Regions from separate parts of the Methylobacterium endophyticum genome, predicted to be linked through region 2. Evidence: predicted binding sites of a transcription regulator. Region 2 holds the regulator's gene; the other holds the start of a gene.
What was found. Region 2 encodes HrcA, which represses chaperone genes, less so after heat shock. Its sites were predicted from a motif close to GTTAGCACTCNCNNNNNGNGAGTGCTAAC; they were not measured.

Region 1 (3,379 bases), 160 kb from region 2:
GGCCGGGTCGACGATGCCGGCCTGGATCATGTCCACGTACTCTTCGGTCTGGGCGTTGAAGCCGAAGGTCTCGGAGCCCGTGTTGTCGGTGATCTTGCCGACCACGATCGAGCCCTCGACGCCGGCGTTCTCGGCGATCTGGCGGATCGGGGCCTCAAGCGCCTTCAGCACGATCTTGATGCCGGCCTGGACGTCCGGGATGTCGGAGGTCAGCGCGGAGACGGCCTTCTTGGCGCGCAGGAGCGCCGTGCCGCCGCCGGGGACGATGCCTTCCTCGACCGCCGCGCGGGTGGCGTTGAGGGCGTCGTCGACGCGGTCCTTCTTCTCCTTGACCTCGACCTCGGTCGCGCCGCCGACGCGGATCACCGCGACGCCGCCAGCGAGCTTGGCGAGACGCTCCTGGAGCTTCTCACGGTCGTAATCCGAGGTGGTCTCCTCGATCTGGGCCTTGATCTGGCCGACGCGGGCCTCGATGTCGGCCTTCTCGCCGGTGCCGTCGATGATCGTGGTGTTCTCCTTCTCGATGCGCACGCGCTTGGCGCGGCCGAGCATGGGGAGCGTCACGTTCTCGAGCTTGATGCCGAGGTCCTCGGCGATCATCTGGCCCTTGGTGAGGATCGCGATGTCCTCGAGCATCGCCTTGCGGCGGTCGCCGAAGCCCGGAGCCTTCACGGCCGCGACCTTGAGGCCGCCGCGCAGCTTGTTCACGACGAGGGTGGCGAGCGCCTCGCCCTCGATGTCCTCGGCGATGATGACGAGCGGCTTGCCGGTCTGCACCACGGCCTCGAGGACCGGGAGCATCGCCTGGAGCGAGGAGAGCTTCTTCTCGTGGATGAGGATGTAGGGATCCTCGAGCTCGGCGACCATCTTCTCCGCGTTCGTGATGAAGTACGGGGAGAGGTAGCCGCGGTCGAACTGCATGCCCTCGACGACGTCGAGCTCGGTCTCGGCGGTCTTGGCCTCCTCGACGGTGATGACGCCCTCGTTGCCCACCTTCTGCATGGCGTGGGCGATCATCTCGCCGATCTCCTTGTCGCCGTTGGCGGAGATCGTGCCGACCTGGGCGACCTCGTCGGAGGAGGCGACCTTCTTGGCGCGGGCGATGATGTCCTTCACCGCGGCGGCCGTGGCGAGGTCGATGCCGCGCTTCAGGTCCATCGGGTTGATGCCGGCGGCGACGTACTTGGCGCCCTCGCGGACGATCGCCTGGGCGAGCACGGTGGCGGTGGTGGTGCCGTCACCGGCGATGTCGTTGGTCTTCGAGGCCACTTCGCGCACCATCTGGGCGCCCATGTTCTCGAACTTGTCGGCGAGCTCGATCTCCTTGGCGACGGTGACGCCGTCCTTGGTGATGCGGGGAGCGCCGAAGCTCTTCTCGATCACGACGTTGCGGCCCTTGGGGCCGAGCGTCACCTTGACCGCGTCGGCCAGGATGTCGACGCCGCGCAGCATCTTCTCGCGGGCATCGGCGCCGAAACGTACGTCCTTCGCTGCCATCTGCTAGTCCTCTCGAATGTTGGAAACACGCCCCAAGGCAGCCGGAACGGCCGCCTCCAAGAGCCTGGAAGAAAGACGGAAAACCGAGATCAGGCGACGACGCCCATGATGTCGGATTCCTTCATGATCAGGAGGTCCTGACCGTCGATCTTGACCTCGGTGCCGGACCACTTGCCGAACAGCACGCGGTCGCCGGCCTTGACGTCGAGCGCGTTGACGCGACCGTTCTCGTCGCGGGCGCCGGGGCCGACGGCGACGACCTCGCCCTCCTGGGGCTTCTCCTTGGCCGTATCCGGGATGATGATGCCGCCCTTGGTCTTCTCCTCGCCTTCGATGCGACGGACGACGACCCGGTCGTGCAGCGGACGGAACTTCATATCTGCCCTCTTGCTTCGATTCTCTGGATGGCGTTGATGCGCCTGCGACAGGCGCCTCAGCGGCAGTCGTTAGCACTCTCAACTAATGAGTGCCAGCGATGGGGGCGAGGTAGGCGCGCTCGCCGCGCAAGTCAAGACTGCCGCACCCCTTCAGGCGGACCGACGCATGCTGAGCCTTAACGGCCCCGAGGGCGCCATCGCGCATGCGGGCGGCCCGCCCGCCACGGTCTCCGCCGGCACGGTCTGGCTCGACCTCAACGATCCTTCCCCCGAGGAGGCGCGCCTCGTCGAGGAGACGACGGGCATCCGGGTGCCGTCGCGCAAGGCGCTGAGCGAGGTCGAGAGTTCGAGCCGTCTGCGCCGCCTGAAGAACGGGCTCTCGCTCTCGACCCCGATGATCACCTTCGAGCAGGCGGATTCGCAGCTCCGGCCGCTCGGATTCGTGCTGACCAAGGATCACCTCGTCACCATCCGCTTCCACGAGCTGCGCGCCTTCGAGGACGTGAAGACGCGGCTCGCCGACGCGGACGGCCCCGCCGAGACCAGCACGCAGATCTTCCTGCTGCTGATGGAGCAGCTCGTCGACGGCCTCGCCGACGCGCTGGAGGAGATGAGCGGCGACCTCGACACGCTCTCGACGCGCATCTTCGATTTCGACGTCGGTGCCAAGCGCAAGGACCCCTCCGCGCCCTCCTCGCCCCGCCGCCGGGACGTGGCGCTGCGCCGGATCCTGCGCAGCATCGGCCGTCGCGGGAAGGCGCTCGGCAAGATCCGGGCGAGCCTGCTCGGACTGGAGCGGATCATCCCCTACGTGGCGGGCGAGTGCGAGGGCCTGCTCCAAAGCGAGGAGGACGCGCGCTTCGAGACCATCCGCCGCGACATCGCCTCCCTCGACGAGTTCGAGACGCGTCTCTCGGAGAACGTCCAGTTCCTGCTCGACGCGGCGCTGGGCCTCATCAACATCGAGCAGAACAACACCTTCCGGGTGCTCACCGTGGTCTCGGTGGTGGGCATACCGCCGACGCTGGTGGCCTCGATGTACGGCATGAACTTCAAGAACATGCCCGAGCTGAGCTGGGCCTACGGCTATCCCTACGGCCTCGCGCTCATCGTCGTCAGCGCCCTCGCGCCGGTCCTCTATTTCCGGCTCAAGGGCTGGCTGTAGGACGGATCAGACATCCGTCAGGCCGAGCCCCTCGCGGATATGCGTGGCGACGATCTCGGGAGCCACCAGGGTGTTGCTCTGAACGACGGTGAAGAAGCTTTTCGGATCGATGGCCAGGGGCTTGGCCAGCCATGCCGCGAGGGCATCCTTGTCCCACACGCTCGCGCTCGATCCGAGCCGCTTTCCGGCGGCGGCGACCTCCGCTTGGCTGAGATGGTATTTGGCCATCAGGCCGAACCTCTCGGCGAACAGGCAGTACAGGGTGTACTCGGTCCAGCCGTTGTAGCCGTTGGCGTCGGCGACGATGGTGTCGAGGTCGAGAAGGGTCGCGTAGGGGTCC
Region 2 (3,379 bases):
GATCGTGCCCGTCCGGCCGGAACATCGGATCGTAGCCGAATCCGGCGGTTCCGCGCGGCGCCACGAGGTCGCCGAAGACCCGGCCCTCGAAGAGTTCGGTGTGGCCGTCCGGCCAGGCGACGACCAGAGCCGAGACGAAATGCGCCCGCCGGCTCGTGGCGCCGCGCTTCTGCAACTCCGTCTCGATCCGGGCCATGGCGCCGGCAAAGTCCTTCGTCGGGCCAGCCCAGCGGGCGGAAAAAAGCCCCGGCGCGCCGTCGAGCGCATCGACGCAGAGGCCGGAATCGTCGGCGAAGGCCGGGAGGTTCGCGGCCGTGGCGGCGGCGAGCGCCTTGATCGCGGCGTTCTCGGAGAACATCGTGCCGGTCTCGTCGGGCTCGGGCAGGCCGAGCTCGCCGGCCGAGACCGCCGCGACCCCGAACGGCGCCAGCAACTCGCGCATCTCCACGAGCTTGCCGGCGTTGTGGGTCGCGATGACGACCTTGCCGGTGAGTTTGCGGCTCATGCGAGGGCCTGCTTCTGGAGGGCGACGAGCTGCTCGATGCCGCCGCGGGCGAGCCGCATCAGCTCCAGCAGCTCGGCCTCGGTGAAGGGCTTGCCCTCGGCGGTGCCCTGCACCTCCACGATGCCGCCCGTGCCGGTCATGACGAAGTTGGCGTCGGTCTCGGCGGCCGAGTCCTCGGCGTAGTCGAGATCGAGCACCGGCACGCCCTTGTAGATGCCGCAGGAGACCGCCGCGACATGGTCGCGCAGCGGATCGACCGAGATCATCGAGCGGCCGCGCATCCAGGCGAAGCACTCGTGCAGCGCCACCCAGGCGCCGGTGATCGAGGCGGTGCGGGTGCCCCCGTCCGCCTGGATCACGTCGCAATCGACGGTGATCTGGCGCTCGCCGATGGCCGGCAGGTTGGTGACGGCGCGCAAGCTACGGCCGATGAGCCGCTGGATCTCCTGGGTGCGGCCGGAGGGCTTGCCCGAGTTCACCTCGCGCCGGGTGCGCTCGTGCGTGGCGCGCGGCAGCATGGAATACTCGGCCGTCACCCAGCCCTTGCCGGAGCCGCGCAGCCAGTGCGGCCCGCGCTCCTCCAGGGAGGCCGTGCACAGCACCTTGGTGTTGCCGAAGCTGACGAGGCAGGAGCCTTCCGCGTAGCGCGCCACGGCGCGTTCCAGGGTCACGGGCCGGAGGGCGTCGCTCTCGCGATTCGAGGGTCGCATCGGTCTCTCCGGGCGATTTCGGGGTCCGCGCTCTTAAGCGGGGAGCCCGCTCCGGGCAAGGCGAAGGCGGGATGCGGCGATGCCGGGGATTGTCTGCCGGGCGGCGGATCGACACAATCGCCCGCCAGGATGACAGCGTGACCGAGACCCCCCGCCCCTTCCCGTTGCCGTCGCAGGCGCTGGCGGCGCTGAGCGAGCGCTCCCGAGAGATCTTTCGGCAGATCGTCGAGAGCTATCTCGCCAACGGCGAGCCGGTGGGCTCGCGCAATCTCGCGCGGCTGCTGCCCATGGGGCTGTCGCCGGCCTCGATCCGCAATGTGATGTCGGATCTGGAGCATTCCGGGCTGATCTTCGCGCCCCATACCTCGGCCGGGCGCCTGCCCACCGAGCAGGGCCTGCGCTTCTTCGTGGACGCGATGCTGGAGCTCGGTGATGTCGGCCGGGAGGAGCAGGAGCGGATCGAGGCGCAGATGCGCGCCGCCGCCTCCCGCCACACCTTCGATTCCGCCCTCGCGGAGGCGTCGAGCCTGCTGTCGGGCGTCTCGCGCGGGGCCGGGGTGGTGCTCACCACGAAGTCGAACGTGAACCTGAAGCATATCGAGTTCGTGCGCCTCGACGTCGACCGCGCCCTGGTGGTGCTCGTCTCCGACGACGGCTCGGTGGAGAACCGCCTCGTCGACCTGCCCCCCGGCCTGCCGGCAAGCGCGTTGCAGGAGGCCTCGAACTACCTCAACGCGCGCCTGCGCGGGCTCACCATCGGGGGCCTGCGCGCCGAGATCGAGGCCGGGCGCCAGGCGATGAAGCGTGAGCTCGACGCCCTCACCGAGCGGCTGGTGGATGCGGGGCTCGCCACCACCGTCGGCCCCTCGGACGCGCGCCAGCTCATCGTGCGAGGGCAGGCGAACCTGCTGGAGGACCTGCGCGCGGTGGAGGACCTCGAGCGCATCCGCCTGTTGTTCAACGATCTCGAGACGCAGAAGGACGTGATCGACCTGCTTGCCCGCGCCGAGGGCGCCGAGGGCGTGCGCATCTTCATCGGCTCGGAAAACAAGCTGTTTTCGCTCTCCGGCTCCTCGATGATCGCGGCGCCCTTCCGCGACGGCTCGCAGAAGATCGTCGGCGTCGTCGGCGTCATCGGCCCGACGCGGCTGAACTACGCCCGCATCGTGCCGATGGTCGACTACACCGCCCGCGTCGTCTCGCGGATGCTCGACGGCGGGCGGTCGTAGCGGCGGTCAGGCCGGGATCACGTCGATGATCTCGTAGGTGTCCGGGTCGATGATGAGGATGTCGTCCTCGACCAGGATGTAGCTGTATCCCCGGTAGGCCGGCACGATGCCGAGGATCGCCGCCGGCAGGGTATGCAGCACGATCGAGCGCGGGATCGCGGTGCCGACGCTCACGCGGAAGTTCACGTCGCGCACCCTGCCGACGCCCGAGCGCGTGATCGACTGGCGGAACTCCGTGCGCTGGCGGGTGTCGAGCCGCTGGGCCGCGCCGCGCGCCTCCCCCCGGCCCGCGCCGCCATGCGCCCCCGGACCGCCCTCGCGGCCGGGACCCTCGGCGCCCCGCTGGGCCCCGCCCTTCTCCTGAGCCGCGCCCTTCGCTCCTGGGCCGCTCTCCTGCGCGGCTCCGGCCTTGCCCGGCTGGGGGCCGGGCTGGCCGGGCTGCGCCTTGCCGGGCGCCGGCTCGCCGCGCTCGGGACCGGGGCCGCCCGCCCCCTTCATGCCGGGCTCGCCGCCCTTCATGCCGCCGGGCTCCGCGCCGCCGCCGCGCATGCCCCCGCCCTCGCCGCCGCGCATCCCGGCGCCGCCCTCGCCGCCGCCCTTCATGCCGCCGGCGCCCCCGCCCGGCCCCGCCGCGGGGCCCGCGCCGCCCGGTCCGGCGCCCGTGCCGGCGGGGCCGGCCGCGCCCTGGGCGAAGGCCGTGGTCGCGCCGGCGGCGATGATCGTGGCGGCGACGGTGTTGCGGAGTATGGTCCCGATGCTGCTCATGGCGTGGCCGTTTCCTCTGCCTGTCTGACGCCGTCTGGCGTCATTCTCCGGCCCGCAACGAGGAGCTACGGAAAACCGTTCCGCCGTTCGCCGGCTCACACGCGAAGAAGCCCATGGGCGCCATCACCACCCGCACGATCGAGGCGAACGGCCTGCGCTTTGCCGTCGAC

Region 1: a site for HrcA is predicted at 1,943-1,971, ahead of groES (co-chaperone GroES). Genes of this name have one in related genera too.

Annotation. Positions count from the first base shown of each region.
Region 1 is NZ_JBNHES010000002.1:257,349-260,727, reverse strand. It holds gene groL (chaperonin GroEL) at 1-1,497, opposite strand, end outside; gene groES (co-chaperone GroES) at 1,587-1,874, opposite strand; gene ACP56T_RS03730 (magnesium transporter CorA family protein) at 2,041-3,039, shown strand; gene ACP56T_RS03725 (DUF6492 family protein) at 3,046-3,379, opposite strand, start outside.
Region 2 is NZ_JBNHES010000002.1:93,736-97,114, forward strand. It holds gene rdgB (RdgB/HAM1 family non-canonical purine NTP pyrophosphatase) at 1-505, opposite strand, end outside; gene rph (ribonuclease PH) at 502-1,215, opposite strand; gene hrcA (heat-inducible transcriptional repressor HrcA) at 1,353-2,444, shown strand; gene ACP56T_RS02985 (DUF1236 domain-containing protein) at 2,451-3,209, opposite strand; gene ACP56T_RS02990 (alpha/beta fold hydrolase) at 3,323-3,379, shown strand, end outside.